2 regions of the Metabacillus sp. 113a genome follow, and region 2 is predicted to be linked to the other one. Evidence: a T-box and tRNA genes for the amino acid it is inferred to sense, from the RefSeq annotation. Region 2 holds a T-box; the other holds one or more tRNA genes.

Region 1 (8,788 bases), on a different contig from region 2:
GTTCTGATCAATTGTCAGCTTACCGTCTTCATTTTGATATTTTTGAACGATTTTCCGCAATACGAGCGGCTGCTCGTCAGTTTCTTTCAACATGTAGTGAGGGTATGTTCCTTTTTCGATATCGCTTGCATCAATTTCTGCTGTGTATGGAGCACGTTCAACAACTTCTCCAGTCAATGTTTTAATGACTGCCTGCTCGCGGGTCACGATGACCATTTCTTTATCCATAAGCTCAACAAACTGGTTTGTGACTTGAAGCATCGCCATTGCATCAGAAGCAATGACATTAAAGTCTTCTCCAAGACCAACTAGAAGAGGGCTTTTGTTTTTTGCTACATAAATTGTATTTGGATCTTGGTTATCAAGCAATCCGATAGCGTACGATCCTTTTAGAACGGAGAGAGTCTGGCGGAAAGCTTCTTCTACGCCTGCCCCTTTCTCCATCATTTTTTCGATAACCTGGACTACAACCTCTGTGTCTGTTTCACTTTGCAGTTCAACATCCTGAAGGTAATCTTTTTTCAGCTGTACATAGTTTTCAATGACACCGTTGTGAACCAAAGTCAGGCGTGATGATGCACTTTGATGCGGATGAGCGTTAACACGGCTTGGCTCTCCGTGAGTAGCCCAGCGTGTGTGACCGATTCCAACCGGTGCCAATACACCTGCGTCCACGATGGAACGAAGATCGGCAATGCGTCCTTTTTCTTTAAAGACCGTGACGCCTTCTTCTCCGGAAAGCGCGATCCCGGCAGAGTCGTATCCGCGGTATTCAAGCTTTTCCAGGCCTTTTAATAAAATTTCCTTTGAATCATTCTGTCCAATATAACCTACAATTCCACACATAATCGTTTTCCTCCCGCTTTTGCGAAGGGGACAGGAAAGTCTCTTATCATCGGGGACCTTCTGCTGTCCCCTCACACATGTTAGATGTTTTGTTTTAAAGGATTCGATTTGTGTCTCTCTCTTTGTCCAGAAAGTTGCCCTCCTGTTTTAAAGAAAGACTTGCGGCTGCTATCGTACAGCCGGGAGGTATCCGCCGATTCATCGATAAACCTCCTCCTCGTCAACTAAGCGATGGGCCGTCCGTGCTTAGTTCAGGCGCTTTGTCTTGCTCTGCATTCCGCTGCTTCTTATTACCCGGGACAAGAATAGCGAAACACAAGGTTTATATTACAATACATCGGAGAAAACCGTCAATCCTATTATTTCCCTACGGTTTACTCTTTACCCTCCGACCCTTTAGTATATGCGGTTAAAAAGGATCTCGTTAAGGATTGATGCAAGGTGATATTTACCCGGTTTTCATGATTTCCTAACCTGCTTTCAGCAAAAAGAGCATTTTTCCACCTGCTTTTTTTCTTCACAAGTGAAAATCATCACAGCGTGAAAGAATAAAAAAATGCTCAAAATATCACATGAAGAGAAAAGAGAAAAACGGGGCTGACAGTCAGCCCCGTTTTAATGCAAAAGGTATGTACAATTTATTCAATACCCATTTCCGTTTGGACAACTGCCACAATACGGTCCACATACTTGCGGCAAAGCTCTTCTGTTGATGCTTCTGCCATAACGCGCACAAGCGGCTCTGTGCCGGATGGACGAACGAGGATTCTACCGTTCCCGGCCATCTCCTGCTCTACTTCCGTGATGATTGCTTTTACCTTTTCATTGTCTGTTACATGGTACTTGTCCGTCACTTTTACGTTTACAAGCAGCTGAGGGAATTTTGTCATCTCTCCAGCGAGCTCAGAAAGGGTTTTTCCTGTTGCTTTTAAAATGTTAACAAGCTGGATGGCTGTAAGAAGGCCATCTCCTGTTGTGTTGTAATCAAGGAAAATGATGTGGCCGGATTGCTCGCCGCCCAGATTATAATGGTTTTTCTTCATTTCTTCTACTACATACCGGTCGCCTACCGCAGTCTGGATGCTTTGAATTTCTGATGCCTCCAGTCCTTTATAGAAACCGAGGTTGCTCATAACGGTGGATACAACGGTATCCTGATTCAACTGGCCTTGCTCCTTCAAATACTTGGCGCAGATAAACATGATTTGATCGCCGTCTACGATGCTGCCTTTCTCATCAACTGCAATCAGGCGGTCTCCGTCCCCATCAAAGGCAAGTCCGATATCGGCACCTTTTTCAAGAACAAACGCTGCCATTGCTTCAGGGTGGGTGGAACCGACACCTTCATTGATGTTAAGTCCGTTAGGAGACGTTCCCATCGTAGAAACATCCGCCTCAAGGTCAGCAAACAGATGCGTTGCAAGGGAAGAGGTTGCACCATGAGCGCAGTCAAGAGCGACATGAAGGCCTGCAAATTCTTCATCTACGGTTTGTTTAAGGAACTGAAGATATTTTTGGCCGCCTTCAAAGTAATCATTTACCTGACCAAGGTCCGCTCCAACCGGCCGTGGAAGAGAATCAGTCTCCTGGTCCATCAGGCTTTCAATTTCAAGCTCCTGCTCATCTACAAGTTTGAAGCCGTCCGGTCCGAAAAACTTGATTCCGTTGTCCTGAACGGGATTATGAGAGGCAGAAATCATGACACCTGCCTGAGCTCCTAAAGCTTTGGTTAAATAAGAAACACCTGGAGTAGAGATGACGCCTAAGCGCATAACTTCCGCTCCGATGGAAAGAAGACCGGCTACAAGCGCACCCTCCAGCATATGCCCGGATACGCGTGTATCACGGCCGATTAAAACCTTGGGACGCTCTTTATCTTTTGTCAGAACATATCCGCCAAAACGGCCGATTTTAAATGCCAATTCCGGCGTCAGCTCGCTATTGGCCACTCCTCTTACTCCATCTGTTCCAAAATACTTACCCATGTTAGATTCGCTCCTTTTTCTGTTCCTCAAGATTGAAGTGCCGAAATACGAATTGTTGCTTCTTCTTGGGGCAGTGACCATTTCACATCATTCGGTCCCTTAACCTCAACCTTAACTTTCTGTTCACCGTCTTCAAGACCGGATGCATCGACCACCAGCTCAAAGTCACCTGAAGTCACTTTGTTCAGCTGTCTCTCTAAACCCGTTACACTGATATCAAAAGCTTGATTGTCAGGATTCAGGTACTCAACTTGCTTCCCTTCATCAAGGCCAGTTGTTTGAATTGGGACGCCTTCCAGCACCTTCTCTTCTTCTTTATTTACATCTATTTTTACTTGAACCTTCTGCTCAGAAAGTCTGGTAACTCCCTCTGGCAGCGGCAGGCCCAATTCAACCACGTCGTCTTCTTTGATCTGGCTCAAATCCAGCTCCGGCCCGCTTATTTCCTCCAGTGCATCGAGAATATTCTGCGGTCCGTAAGCCGTTACTTCACTGGGGGTTATACTGATTGACCGGATCGATATGCCTTCAGGAGGCTCCCCGGTTTGTTTCAGCTTTACAGGAAGAGTCTTTTTAGGGCTTTCAACCGGCACAGTTACTTCAATGTTTCGCGGAGAGGTCTCCACTGGTAAAATATTTCCTGCTTTATCATACACAATGACCTGCGCCTGCTGAACGACTTCTTTATTTGCACCTTGTAGATTCACTCTTGCCCTTACATACGAAACCTGATCAATAATCGCTTTCGATCCTGTAATCTGAACTTTATTCGGTTTTAGAACCGGCTCCCCCGGCTTATATCCTTCGGCAATTTGTTCCTCATTGATAAAGGAGGCTTCGACTGGAAATTCTTCTGTTTCCTTCTCGTCGATTCTTATATCCGCTGTACCTGGATCAATGGCTACCTTCAGAGAGCTGTCCAGATTTCTGAATTTCAAATCCACTTCATGCTCTCCAGGTTCCAGTCCCGACAAATCCGCATAAACCTCAACGTTTTTCCGCTGCTTGGCAATGGTCACCTGGCTGGTCGGTCCGGTGATGTTCACGGCAACCGTCTCAGGAAGTCCGGAAACGACATAATTTTCATTGTCTGTCTCAGCTTTAACCGGTACATCTTCAATCGCTGCAGAGGACTCATTAGAGGCAGGCTCGTCTTCATCCGTGCCAGGCGGTTTCGGAATAATCTGGCTGCTCTGAGGTTCATTGTTCCTGATTGTGCCACCCTGGTTTGATGTCTCCGGATTGACGGAAAGATAAATCATCAGAGCAAGCAGCAAAGCGATAATCCGCATAAACCAAGTATTGTTCATCAGCTTATCCATTCTTTTTCCCCCTCCATTGCCAGCGGTTTGAGGAATCGGAACGAATCCGGCCTTGGCGGTTTGAGCTGGATGACAGAATGTTTTTCAATGCCTCTTCATCCAGGTTGCGGTGAAGCTCGCCATTTTTCGCAACCGAGATGCTTCCTGTTTCTTCAGAGACAATAATGGTTATGCTGTCTGTAACCTCGCTTATTCCAACTGCAGCCCTGTGTCTCGTTCCGAGTTCTTTTGAAATCAGCGGACTCTCTGACAGCGGCAGATAGCAGGCCGCTGCTGCGATCTGGCTTCCTCTTAAAATGACCGCTCCATCATGGAGCGGTGTGTTAGGGATAAACACATTGATCAGAAGCTCTGATGAAATGGCAGCATTCATAGGGATTCCGGTCTCAATGTAATCGCCCATGCCTGTCTCCCGTTCTAGCGTCATCAGCGCTCCGATTCGGCGCTTTGCCATATAGGAGGTAGCTTTCGTAATGTCATCCGTCAGCTTAACCCGTTCATCCTCTTCCGGCAAAGCACTCTTTGAAAACAGTCTTCCTCTCCCCAGCTGCTCCAGTGCCCTTCTCAGCTCTGGCTGAAAGATCACGATAATTGCGATAAATCCCCATGAAATCGCTTGGTCCATTAACCAGAAGATCGTATTGAGTCCCAGGAAGCCGCTTATCGTTTTGACAAGTAAAATAACGATGATCCCTTTCAAAAGCTGAACGGCTTTTGTTCCTCTAATAACCATAATCAGTTTATATATAACGAACCAAACAAGGAGAATATCTATGGCAGTGCCCAGGTACCTAAGTACAGATATATCTTCAAATGCCATGCCTGTTTCCTCCATCAAGTTCAATTAAAGTTACAGCGCAATTGTCCATTCAGGACGGGAAAAACCGCACCAAAATCCTTGCTCGTCCTCCTGTTTCTGCCGGAGGACATCCGGTGCTGCCGCTAACTACCCCATTATAGCATAATTTTTTTTTAGTAAATAAAGAAACCAAAAGGCCATCATAAAAGATGACCTTTGCATTAGTATATCTGATTTTTCCGCCTATTATCGAACAAGCCGGAAATTTTACTGAAATACATCTACTACTTCTTTTCCGAAGGATTTCATCCTGTACCATAGCCAGTCAAACAATTCATTTACCTCTTTAATATCCCCGGTGACTTCTCCGGCTGCTGCTGTGTATTCCTCTCCATTAATAATCGTCACATTTCCTTCCACTTTCCCATCAATCCGGAGCGTGCCGTTTCGTACGGTAATATCTCCTTTAATGACTTCACCTTCCGGGACGGTCACCGTGCTGTTCTGGACAATTAATTTAGGATCCTTTGTTACGCTGAACTGATGATCACCTGACCATGCCGATATCAGGCTGCCGCTCATCAGAATCATAAAAAGAGATGCTGCTATTAATAAAGGGTGGGCTTTGAACCATCTTTCAGCGCCGACTCTCTTTTTTTCTTTAGGAAGGCTCTCCATCACCCGCGCTGTAAAATTCTTTGGAGTTTCCACATGGGAAGTACTCTGCACGAAAGCCACCGTTTTTTTCAGTTCCTGGAAATGAGTTTGACAGCTGCTGCATACTTTTAGATGGATCCTTAAGTCTCTCTCTTCCTTCCCCCCGATTTCATGGTCGAGGAATTTATGCATTAAAGAAACCATTTGCTCTGAACATGCCATTTTTTCTGCACCCCACTTTATAAATGCCTTAGCTGCTTTCTAAGGGCTTCTCTTCCTCTGTGTATCCTCGTCTTAACTGTGCCGGCAGGAATCTCCAAAATCTCGCTGATTTCAAGAATGGAAAGCTCATCAATGTATTTAAGCACAATGACACTCCGATACTTTTCCGGAAGCTTCAAAATTTCTTTTTGAATCATTTCCTGAAGCTCCAGTGTCTCCACTTCCTCTTCAGGAAGGGCAATATCAGCTGCAACCTGCGAATACATTGTCAGTCCGTCCGTTCCACCAATTTCAGCGTCTAAATAATAATCCGGCTTCTTCTTTCGAATTCGGTCAATAGAGAGATTGGTGGCAATCCGGTACAGCCATGTTGAGAATTTTTTATCCAGATCATACCGGTGAATATTTACATAGGCTCTTATAAATGCTTCCTGCGCAATATCCTCAGCTTCATGCGAATTGCCCAGCATCCGGTAACAAAGGTGATAGATTTTATCCTTATAAATGTCAACAATCTCAGCAAATGCATTTTGATCGCCTTTTATAACCTCTCTTATTCTGTTCTTTACCAAAGTTTCCATCTGTTTTACCCTCTTCTCTACGCGGGTCTGTATGAATACGTTCTAAAGACCAAAAGGTTTCATTTTTTTCACATAAAATTAGTTTAACAAATAATTGGCAATCTGTAGATGAAAAGTTGCAGGAAGAGGCTGTTTAGAGGATTGCATGGAAGGGGAAGATCGAGCTGTCAGAGAAGATTAATTTTTATATCATACTTTATGGGAAACACCCGGAGCAAAACGAAAAGGAAAACTGCCGCTCCTTCTTAAGGGCGGCAGCTGGTTTACAGGAGTTTTTCCCCAAATAATGAACCCATTAGGGCAACAGCAACGGAAGCTGTTTTGTTACGTTCATCAAGAATCGGATTGACCTCTACAAATTCAGCAGATGTAATCAATTCTGATTCAGCCAGCATTTCCATGGCCAGGTGGCTCTCACGGTAGCTGATGCCCCCGATTACCGGTGTACCAACCCCTGGTGCATCATGCGGATCCAAGCCATCAAGATCCAGTGATAAATGAATGCCGTCAGTCCGTTCCTTTAAATAGTCGATCGTTTCTTCCATAACACGTGTCATCCCCATGCGGTCCACTTCATGCATCGTATAAACACGTATTCCTTTTTCTTTGATTAGTTTTCTTTCTCCTTCATCCAAGGAACGCGCCCCGATAATGACTACATTTTCTGGTTTAATTTTAGGAGAAAATCCCGCAATCCCTGTGAGCGCTTCATCCCCAATTCCAAGGCTTGCAGCCAGAGGCATGCCATGAATGTTTCCTGAAGGAGACGTATCCGCTGTATTTAAATCTCCATGAGCGTCATACCAGATAACGCCCAGATTTTGATAATTTTTTGCTAAGCCGGCCAGGGTCCCAATGGCAATGCTATGGTCACCGCCAAGGACCAAAGGAAACGACCCTGCTTTAATTGTTTCATCAACCTTTGATGCTAAAAGCTCACTTGCTTCTGATACCGCTTTCAAATTTTTCAAATTATATAGAGGTTCTTCCAATTCTTTTTCCCGTTTCCCAATGTTGATATCTCCACTGTCTTCGATGATATAGTGAAGGTGCTCAAGCCTTTCCGTAATCCCCGCATAGCGGATCGCGCTCGGACCCATGTCAACACCCCGGCGGGTCTGACCTAAATCCATCGGCACCCCGATAATATTGATTTTCTTTGCAGCCATGTGGTTTCCTCCTTTTCCCTCTGTGCTTCTATTCTACCTAGAAGGAGGCAGGTGACTCAACTCGACAATTTCATGTATAAAAATACAGATAATTCAAACTAAAACTGTAAAAGAAAACACAAAAAAAGCCTTACACCAAGTGGAAGACATTAATGGTTAAAGTATTGGTGGAGCCTAGCGGGATCGAACCGCTGACCTCCTGCGTGCAAGGCAGGCGCTCTCCCAGCTGAGCTAAGGCCCCCTAAGGGTAATGGAGCGGAAGACGGGATTCGAACCCGCGACCCCCACCTTGGCAAGGTGGTGTTCTACCACTGAACTACTTCCGCTAGTTCAAAAGGCAGGTCTCCGGAAAATAAATGCGGGTGAAGGGAGTCGAACCCCCACGCCCGAAGGCGCCAGATCCTAAGTCTGGTGCGTCTGCCAATTCCGCCACACCCGCATACAAAAATAAAAATGGTGAGCCATGAAGGACTCGAACCTTCGACCCTCTGATTAAAAGTCAGATGCTCTACCGACTGAGCTAATGGCTCGGATGGCTGGGCTAGCTGGATTCGAACCAACGCATGACGGAGTCAAAGTCCGTTGCCTTACCGCTTGGCTATAGCCCAATAATTTAGATACTCATCCTATCTTAACATGTCCAAACCATGAGGTTTTAAACCTGTCATGAAGAAAAATGGTGGAGGGGGGCAGATTCGAACTGCCGAACCCTAAGGAGCGGATTTACAGTCCGCCGCGTTTAGCCACTTCGCTACCCCTCCGTATGATTGAAAGACAGTGCCGGCAAGAGGACTTGAACCCCCAACCTACTGATTACAAGTCAGTTGCTCTACCAATTGAGCTACACCGGCGCAAATTAAAAAACAGCAAACAAAATATAGAATGGTGGAGGATGACGGGATCGAACCGCCGACCCTCTGCTTGTAAGGCAGATGCTCTCCCAGCTGAGCTAATCCTCCATATAGTTTCGGCTTGTGATGAGCGGCGCATTGCGTTGTCGCTTTCAGTCGTTCGCATCCTCACGCACTCATGTGCGCTCCGGGGCTCTCTCCTTCGGCTCCTAGCACTGCTTGCTCCTCCCAACCCTCTTACTTTCACTTTGTTGGGTGGTGGTTTCGGCTTGTGATGAGCGGCGCATTGCGTTGTCGTCTTCACTCGTTCACATCCTCATGCACGAATGTGCACTCCGGTGTTCACTCCTACGACT
Region 2 (8,788 bases):
GCCCCAATAGTTGCAGGTAAAGTAGTTGGTCGCTGTCGTCTCTGTATTCCAGTGAAGTTTCATATCCGGAACTGTTTCCCGGGCTGTCATCAGAACAGCCGGGTCTCCGAACACAATGGCATCAGCCTTGGCTTCTTTAAGGAAAAGCATATAATCGGCTAAATCATCGATAAGATCGTTATGAAAAATCGCGTTCATCGCCGCGTATACTTTAACCCCGTTCTGATGGGCGATCTCAACCGCTTTCCTGAAATCCTCACGGTTAAACTCCCCTGCGAGACGAAGACCGAATTTTTGCTCACCGATTATCATAGCCGTTGCTCCTGCTTTCGCAAGCGCCTCTATATCATCGAGCTTTGAAGGAGTGACTAGCAATTCTGGTTTTTTCACGTTTGCTCACCTCTTTTAATGCTTACGGCGATGCCGTCTCCAACAGGGATAATGCATGTATCGAATCCCTGATGTGACATCAGCCAGCTGTTATACCCCGCAATTTTTTTCACGAGGCTTCTGATTCGTTTATTGTCAATACGGTCCTGCTTTTCTGCGACAAGACCTTTAAATAAAATATTATCGGTAATGATCATACCGCCGTTATTGAGCATGGGCTCATATAATTCAAAAAAACGCTGATACTGCCCTTTTGCCGCATCGATAAACAATGCATCAAAAGGCCCTTCATTCCTTATTTGATCATGAATCTCCAGGGCATCACCGAAATATATCCGGATTCTGCTGCTGAGATCCGACTGTTTCGTCCGTAAAAGTGCCTGATCGTAACGATCCTGGTCTCTTTCTATACTCACTATAGAGGCTTTCGGAACAGCGGACGCCATGCGGATGGCTGAATAGCCGATGGCCGTTCCGATTTCTAGTATGCGAAGGGGAGAATGGATACGGAGAAATTGCAGCAAAACTTCCATTCCTGCTGCTTCCATAATGGGAACTCCATGCTCTTGAGCATAGCTCTCCATATCCTTGATCGGGCCGGAGCGTTCGGGAATCATGCTTTCTATATAAGCATGAAGAGTTGGTTCAAGCACTGAATTGGCCTCCTTGCGCAAAAAGAAGAGTTCTGATTAGGAACTCTTGCCTTCATTATATCTGCGGTCGTGTCTGCACACAACTTGATATATTTTAGCACAAATAAAGAGGGAATGAAATAAATTTCACTCCCTCTCTGAGTTATGATTCTTCTCTCGGCCCGGTAATATATTTTTCTTTAAGCTGATTATGCTCTTTGAGTGTTCTTGAATAATATACTTTCCCTTCCGGCGATGCCAGGAAATACAGATAATCTGTATTATCAGGCTGCAGCGCGGCTTCCATGGACATGGTACCGCTATTGGAAATCGGTCCTGGAGGGAGGCCTTTGTTTTTGTACGTATTATACGGTGAAGAGACCTTCAGGTCATCATAGGTTACACGGTCTTTATGCTCTCCCAAAGCATAGAGCACGGTGGGATCCGTCTGAAGAGGCATGTCCTGGTTGATCCGGTTAACAAACACACTGGATATTTTCTGTCTGTCAACTTGTCCTGTGGCCTCCTCTTCAATTAGAGAGGACATCGTCAGGAAGGTGTGAACGGTCCACTTTTTTTCCTTAATCTGCGGAAGAAGCGGCTTTACCCGCTTATCCGTCTCACCGATCATCTTCTCGAGAATGGCATCAAGTGAAGTATTTGGATCTTTGAAAGGATAGGTTGCCGGGAATAAATAGCCTTCAAGCTTATATTTCACGGATTTGCTGTCCACTTCTTTGGATACAGTATCCGGAAATTTTTCTTTCATCGAAGCGATAAACTCTGGATCCTGTACTTTTTTTAACACTTCTTCCTTTGAAAACTCGGAATTATTTTCAATAATTGCCGCAATTTGCGTTAATTTGTGGCCTTCTGGTACCGTCAGCTGAATGGCTACATCTTCAGACATTTTTCCGGTTTTCAGAAGCTCGATCATATCATCCATCGTCATGGACCTGCTCATCAGATAGTCTCCTGCCTGAAAACCTGTTTCATTTTTAAACTTTACATAGTATTTAAAAACTCTGGCATCTTTAATCAGACCTTCATCCTTCAGTTCTGCAGCAATGCCTGTGACAGAAGAACCAAGAGGAATCGAAACCTTCACTTCCTTTTTATCTGCTGAATCTACGGGACTCAATGCATTTTGTATATAGATGATCCCTGTGACCGCTATCAAAGCCAGGGCAATTCCTGTTATAAGGACAATCCTGATTACAATCTTCCGGATTGATTTTGCTTCTTCCTGTCTTTCAAGTAAAGTCTTATGTATAGATGATTTATCAGATTTATGTTTCATCTTTTTCCCCCTTCCACTTCCCATTATTATACTACAAAATTCCCCTTTATTCGTCATTAACAATTTGTATCCATACGGCGCTTTTCCAATTGCTTTAGCTGCAGAGGGCCAGGGGGAACCGGCGGCTCTATTCAGAAACTGAATGAAAAAAAGGAAGCCGGGTTCCCATCCCGGCTTCCTTCTGTATTATTCTTCTTCCTCTTCGTTATCGAAGAATGTGTTCATCATTTCTTCAATCATGTCCCATTCTTCTTCAGTTTCAATCGGCTGAAGTTCGCCGTCTTCTCCGTTTTCGTTCGGAGTAAAGCTTGATGCATGAATCTCGACATCTTCTTCATCCTGATCTTCGCTGCTGATTGGATAGTATAGCACGTAAGATTTGTTAAACTCATCGGATTCGAACGTAAATAAGATTTCGCAAAGCTGCTCGTTTCCGTTCTCATCCACTACTGTAATTTGCTTTTCGCCATGTTCCATAACTATTCACCTCGTTTAGTACTCTCCGTTACCGGAGGCTGTCAAGATACCCTTGGAGGATCATGACCGCAGCCATTTTATCAATGACCTTTTTTCGTTTTTTTCTGCTGACGTCTGCTTCAATGAGCATTCGTTCGGCAGCCATCGTAGTCAGACGCTCGTCCCAAAGGACGACCGGAAGCGAGAAGGTTTCCTCTAATAAAGAGGCAAACCGCTGGCAGGCTTCCCCGCGCGGGCCGATGGTGCCATTCATATTTTTGGGAAGACCGACGACAATCTTGTCCGCTTCTTCCGTTTTGATCAGTTCAGAAAGCCTCGTCAGACCATAGTCTCCGCCTTCTTCGTTAATTTTAACCGTTTCGAGCCCCTGGGCCGTCCAGCCAAGGTAGTCACTGACTGCTACTCCGATTGTTTTCGTTCCATAATCCAAACCAAGTACTCGCATGCATTACTCCCCGCGGTTATTTTGCAGATACGATTTTACAAGCTCTTCAATCAGCTCGTCACGCTCAAGCTTCCGGATCAGGCTTCTGGCATCCCGGTGCCTCGGAATATAAGCCGGATCACCGGAAAGCAAATAGCCGACAATCTGATTGATCGGATTGTAGCCTTTTTCTTTCAGTGCATCATATACGGTAAACAAAACTTCGTTCACATCTGCTTGAACGGAATCCTCCGACACGTTGAATTTCATTGTTTTATCGAATGAGCTCACTGTCTGCACCTCTTTCTCAAGTTCACATAGAGGACTGAATCCTGCTCGTCCTGACTCTTATCACCATTCTACACTAAGAATGGGAATTATAAAACGGATTTAATCCATTCCTCTGCATAGTTTAAAGCAGATTCAAGTTTTTCAGGGTCTTTCCCGCCTGCCTGAGCCATATCAGGACGGCCTCCGCCGCCTCCGCCGCAGCGCTCTGCCACTTCTTTAACGAGCTTGCCTGCATGAAGCCCCCGGTCGATCAGGTCCTTGGAAACACCGGCTGCAATATTCACTTTATCACCGCTGGCAGCTCCCAGTACGATGACAGCTGATCCCAGCTTTGCTTTTAAATCATCAAGAATTGCCCGAAGACTGTTCATGTCCTTGGCATTCACCTTGCTTGCAAGAAGTTTTACTCCGTCCACATCTTTTACCTGATCTGTCAAAGAGGATGCTTCAAGATTGCCCAATTTAGAGGTCAGCGATTCATTTTCGCGCTGCAGCTCTTTCAGTTCAGCCGCCAGGCTGTCAATTCTGTCCGGAACCTCTTTTGCCTTCGTTTTCAGCTTGACCGCAGCTTCCTCAAGAATCGACAGCTGGTCACTCATCGCTTCATAGGCTGTTTTGCCTGTAACAGCTTCTATCCTTCTCGTACCTGCTCCAATTCCCGATTCAGAGATGAGCTTGAACAGACCGATCGAAGAGGTATTTTCGACATGACAGCCCCCGCAAAGCTCGAGACTGTAATCTCCGATTTGAACAACGCGGACAATTTTTCCGTATTTTTCACCGAATAGAGCCATGGCGCCCATTGCTTTCGCTTCGTCAATCGGCTTCAGGTCAATGTTCACTCCGATGCCTGCCCAAATTTTTTCGTTAACGGTGTGCTCGATCTGTTTAAGCTCACTGTCGGTAATCTGGCCGAAGTGGGAAAAGTCAAAACGCAGGCGGTCTGCCTTTACTAAGGAGCCCGCCTGATTTACATGGCCTCCAAGAACATCCTTCAGTGCTTGATGCAGCAGGTGGGTAGCCGTGTGGTTTTTAACAACGCCTTCCCGGATACGCCGGTCCACTGCAGCTGCAGCCTTATCATGTTTATGGATGGTGCCCTTCTCAACAATTGCACGGTGAAGGTTCTGCCCATTCGGTGCCTTTTTTACATCCTTCACACGGACGGTAAACCTATCATTTGAAATGGTTCCTTCATCTGCAATCTGGCCGCCGCTTTCCGCGTAAAATGGTGTCTGCACAAGGATAAGCTGAATCTCATCGCCTTCACTCGCCTCATCGGCAAGCTCGCCATTTTTTATGAGAGCCGCAATTTCCGTTTCAACGTTGAGCGTTTCATATCCAACAAACGTGCTTTCCGTTTTAAGATCACCGAGAACCCCGCCCTGAACCTGCATGGAATCGACTTCCTGGCGCGCGGATCTTGCCCGCTCCCGCTGCTTTTCCATTTCAGCTTCAAAGCCTTCCGTGTCGATCTCCATTTCTTCTTCCTCTGCATATTCCTCTGTCAGCTCTACAGGGAAGCCATAAGTGTCATAAAGACGGAAGACGTCTGCGCCTGGTATGATGCGGTGCCCGGCTTGCCTTTGTTTTTTTATTACCTCAGAAAGAATAGCAAGTCCATCATTGAGCGTTTCATGGAACCGCTCTTCTTCATTTTTGATTACTTTTTGAATGAATTCTGTTTTTTGTTGAACCTCCGGATAGAAGGCTTCCATGATTTCTCCGACTGCCGGTACAAGCTCAAACATAAACGGACGGTTAATATCGAGCTTCTTAGCGTACCTGACAGCGCGGCGCAGCAAACGGCGCAGCACATATCCGCGGCCTTCATTTGACGGCAAAGCTCCATCACCGACTGCAAAAGAAACCGTTCTGATATGATCGGCGATGACCTTGAACGCCTCATCCTTTTCCTTGCTGCCGTGATACTCCATACCGGAAATCTTAGCTGTTGCTTCAATAATTGGCATAAAAAGATCGGTTTCATAGTTAGTCGGTACGTTTTGGATCACAGAACACATGCGCTCAAGCCCCATGCCAGTATCAATGTTTTTCTTAGGAAGCGGCGTATAGGTGCCGTCCGAATTATGGTTAAACTCAGAAAAAACGAGATTCCACACTTCCAAATACCGTTCATTTTCCCCCCCCGGGTACAGCTCAGGATCTTCCGGGTCATGACCGTAAACCTCACCCCGGTCATAAAAAATTTCCGTATTCGGGCCGCTCGGACCTTCGCCGATATCCCAGAAGTTCCCTTCAAGGCGGATGATGCGGTCTTCCGGAACACCTACTTTTTCTGTCCAGATTTCAAATGCTTCATCATCTTCAGGATGAATGGTCACAGAAAGCTTTTCTGGATCAAAGCCAATCCATTTGTCACTCGTGAGGAATTCCCATGCCCATTCGATCGCTTCAACCTTAAAGTACTCTCCTATCGAAAAGTTCCCAAGCATTTCAAAAAAGGTATGGTGGCGTGCTGTTTTTCCGACGTTCTCAATATCATTCGTCCGGATGGATTTTTGAGCATTGCAAATCCTTGGGTTTGCCGGAATCACCCGTCCATCAAAATATTTTTTCAGGGTAGCGACTCCGCTGTTGATCCACAGCAATGAAGGATCCTCATGCGGAACGAGGGAAGCGCTTGGCTCAACGGCATGGCCTTTTTCTTTAAAGAAATCAAGAAACATCTGCCGTACTTCTGCGGACGTTAAAAATTTCATTGGTAATCCTCCTTTTTGTATGTAAGCCGGGGGACTCTGCAAAAACAAAAAACTCCCGTTCCTGCGCAAATCAGTATTGATTTGCACAGGGACGAGAGTTTGCTTGCTCGCGGTACCACCCTGATTATGGATGCAGGCATCCATCAGCTTCATTCGGCCATAACGCGGTCACGGGACGGCAGGGCTTTTACCTGCACTCAGGAATAGCATTCTGTTACCCTTCATCAAATGCCTTTTCAGCCTGGAGGCATTCTCTCTTTAGAATGGACTGTAACATACTCGTTTCCATCAATGTTTTATGTATTCTATTGATGATTATAGTCAAACCCTGCCCGCCTGTCAATCAGCTCTGAGCAGGCGAACTCCATGCTCCACCATAACCCGCAGCACCGCTGTAACCGGTACGGCAATGATCAGGCCGAATATCCCGGCCAGCTCCCCTCCTGCAGCCAGCGCAAGCATAATAACAATGGGATGCATATGAAGGCTTCTTCCCACTATAAGCGGGCTGATGACGTTCCCCTCAAGAAACTGCAGAACCAATATAATAATGACTACTGTAATTACCGTCTCTGTTGACATCGCGGCCGCCAGTATCAGCGCAGGAACCGCTCCAATCACCGGTCCAAAGTAGGGAATGATGTTAGTAACCGCAATAATTATCCCAAGCACAAGCGGATATTTGACCCCGAAAATCCAGAGTGAGAGAAAAGCAAGCAATCCGATAATCACACAGACGAAGAACTGGCCCCGGATATAGCTTCCCAGCGATTCATCCGCATCCCGGATCAGCTCCTTGCCCCTTCTCCTCCACTTTTTCGGAGTTAAATACCAAGCTGTTTTTTTTAAAAGGGTAAAATCCTTCAGCATATAAAAAACCAGAAACGGGATTAATGTCAGAATCACCGCATTATCAAATAATGAACGAATCGAAAATATAATCGTATCAATCATCCCGGAGAGCCATTGTTCCGCCTCTCCAAGCAGGTCCTCCACCCGGTGATGAAGCCCCACCGGCCAATGATCCGTCTGATCGCGAACCATTGCAAGCCACCCCTCATAAAGCCGCACCATCCGCGGAGCATTCGCCGACAGCTCCATCAGCTGATTGATCAGCAAAGGAACCCCACGGTAACACCCGTAAGCAATCGACCCGAAAAACAGGAGATAGATAATTAGAATCGAGAGCGTTCTCGGCAGTCCCGTCTCATGCAGCTTCTCCACAATCGGATGAAGCAGATATGTAATAAACGAAGCGATTAAAAACGGAATGAAAATAGCCTGGGCAATAATCCACACTGGATTCCAGACAACCTTCAGCTTCAAAAACAAATAAAGGGACAGAAGCGACAGGAGAACAATCCCCGCTCTGTACAGAATCCTTTTTTCCTTCATGGGGCATTCCTCCGGTTTTTAGTTTGGGAGGATGGCGGGGGGATTATTCACCAAGTTTATTTTCAAAGGCTATTCAGAGCCTGTACAAACTCGATTTATTGTTTCCTATCCTTTCAATACTCATGGAGTTCAGCATTTTACTGACAATTGAACGGGAGTCTATTTTCAAAAAATATCTTGCATCCTTATTTGTTACCGATTGGCTTATCAATAGTGAATAATCAGATAACGAATGAATGTATGCATTATTGGAAATCACTCCGCAATTATGGCATTTCCACCGGTTTCCATAAACCCTGTCAATGGGGAGTAAAAAACATTCAGGACAGTGAATACCCGGAATAATCTCAGCTTTGGAAATTTGATTCAGTTCGAGTATATTGACGTGGTTTTCTCTATGAGAGTTCAATATTTCCCGGGTTAGATTTACCATCTTATTTTCGGTTAGATATGGCTTAGTATACAGGGTTTCCAGATCAGTTATCTTTGAGGGAATAAAAGAACTATGAATCACTTTGCTATGCGGAATAGTATTGTCTGGAAGGGCTTGAAGAAGTGTTCGGGGATTGCTGATCACTACAAAGGATTTTACAGGTATACCGAAGTAATCTCTGCTTTTTAGCCAATTGGAGAATTGAGCTTGCTGGCGTGTTATTTGAGTCAATGGATCTGGAAAAGCTTCCTTTAAACCATTTTGGATTCTGATCAGCTGATTAAAATCTGTGTCAAAATACAGGGTACCTGCAATATTTTTGACCTCAAGGATAGCAATAAAATTTCGGGATACTAAAAGCACATCCATTTGAAAATAGTTACCCCGATCCTCTAATCTGACATCATAAAAAACTTGGTACAATGAGTCATTAATAAAACTTAGCGGGTGCTGCATATTCAACTCGCCTTTGTAACCGGCACTCCTCATTGCTAAACTTTGGGTTATAGAACTAACTTTCGGGTGATCAGGAGGAATTCGCCGTTTAAGTGCTTCCAGCTGCTTTAATATACGGGGATAAGTATGGGGTTTGATGATCATAATTCGTCTCCTTTCCTGAGGTATAATTCGACACAAATATGAGGCTACCTGCTAACTTTAAAATTATATATCGTCCGCTCTGATAGTATGAAGGTGTCGAATATGAGCAGATTTCTGTCGAAT

Evidence for each region. A T-box is a leader RNA that pairs with one kind of tRNA and senses whether it is charged. The one in region 2 lies ahead of alaS (alanine--tRNA ligase), so its partner is inferred to be a tRNA-Ala.
Region 1: it has a tRNA-Ala gene. The T-box ahead of alaS (alanine--tRNA ligase) is inferred to sense a tRNA for this amino acid. The anticodon was not compared.

Annotation. Positions count from the first base shown of each region.
Region 1 is NZ_JBNILJ010000029.1:7,490-16,277, forward strand. It holds gene glmS (glutamine--fructose-6-phosphate transaminase (isomerizing)) at 1-846, opposite strand, end outside; gene glmM (phosphoglucosamine mutase) at 1,485-2,831, opposite strand; gene ACQCVE_RS19410 (CdaR family protein) at 2,858-4,153, opposite strand; gene cdaA (diadenylate cyclase CdaA) at 4,146-4,973, opposite strand; gene ACQCVE_RS19420 (zf-HC2 domain-containing protein) at 5,220-5,831, opposite strand; gene sigW (RNA polymerase sigma factor SigW) at 5,849-6,412, opposite strand; gene rocF (arginase) at 6,676-7,581, opposite strand; tRNA gene ACQCVE_RS19435 (tRNA-Ala) at 7,747-7,822, opposite strand; tRNA gene ACQCVE_RS19440 (tRNA-Gly) at 7,833-7,907, opposite strand; tRNA gene ACQCVE_RS19445 (tRNA-Leu) at 7,939-8,020, opposite strand; tRNA gene ACQCVE_RS19450 (tRNA-Lys) at 8,036-8,111, opposite strand; tRNA gene ACQCVE_RS19455 (tRNA-Gln) at 8,115-8,189, opposite strand; tRNA gene ACQCVE_RS19460 (tRNA-Tyr) at 8,259-8,342, opposite strand; tRNA gene ACQCVE_RS19465 (tRNA-Thr) at 8,360-8,432, opposite strand; tRNA gene ACQCVE_RS19470 (tRNA-Val) at 8,465-8,540, opposite strand.
Region 2 is NZ_JBNILJ010000010.1:72,248-81,035, forward strand. It holds gene ACQCVE_RS14135 (peptidase U32 family protein) at 1-390, opposite strand, end outside; gene ACQCVE_RS14140 (O-methyltransferase) at 387-1,043, opposite strand; gene mltG (endolytic transglycosylase MltG) at 1,186-2,322, opposite strand; gene ACQCVE_RS14150 (DUF1292 domain-containing protein) at 2,509-2,799, opposite strand; gene ruvX (Holliday junction resolvase RuvX) at 2,828-3,244, opposite strand; gene ACQCVE_RS14160 (IreB family regulatory phosphoprotein) at 3,248-3,514, opposite strand; gene alaS (alanine--tRNA ligase) at 3,601-6,237, opposite strand; T-box leader at 6,322-6,538, opposite strand; gene ACQCVE_RS14170 (AI-2E family transporter) at 6,577-7,632, opposite strand; gene ACQCVE_RS14175 (nuclease-related domain-containing protein) at 7,706-8,665, opposite strand.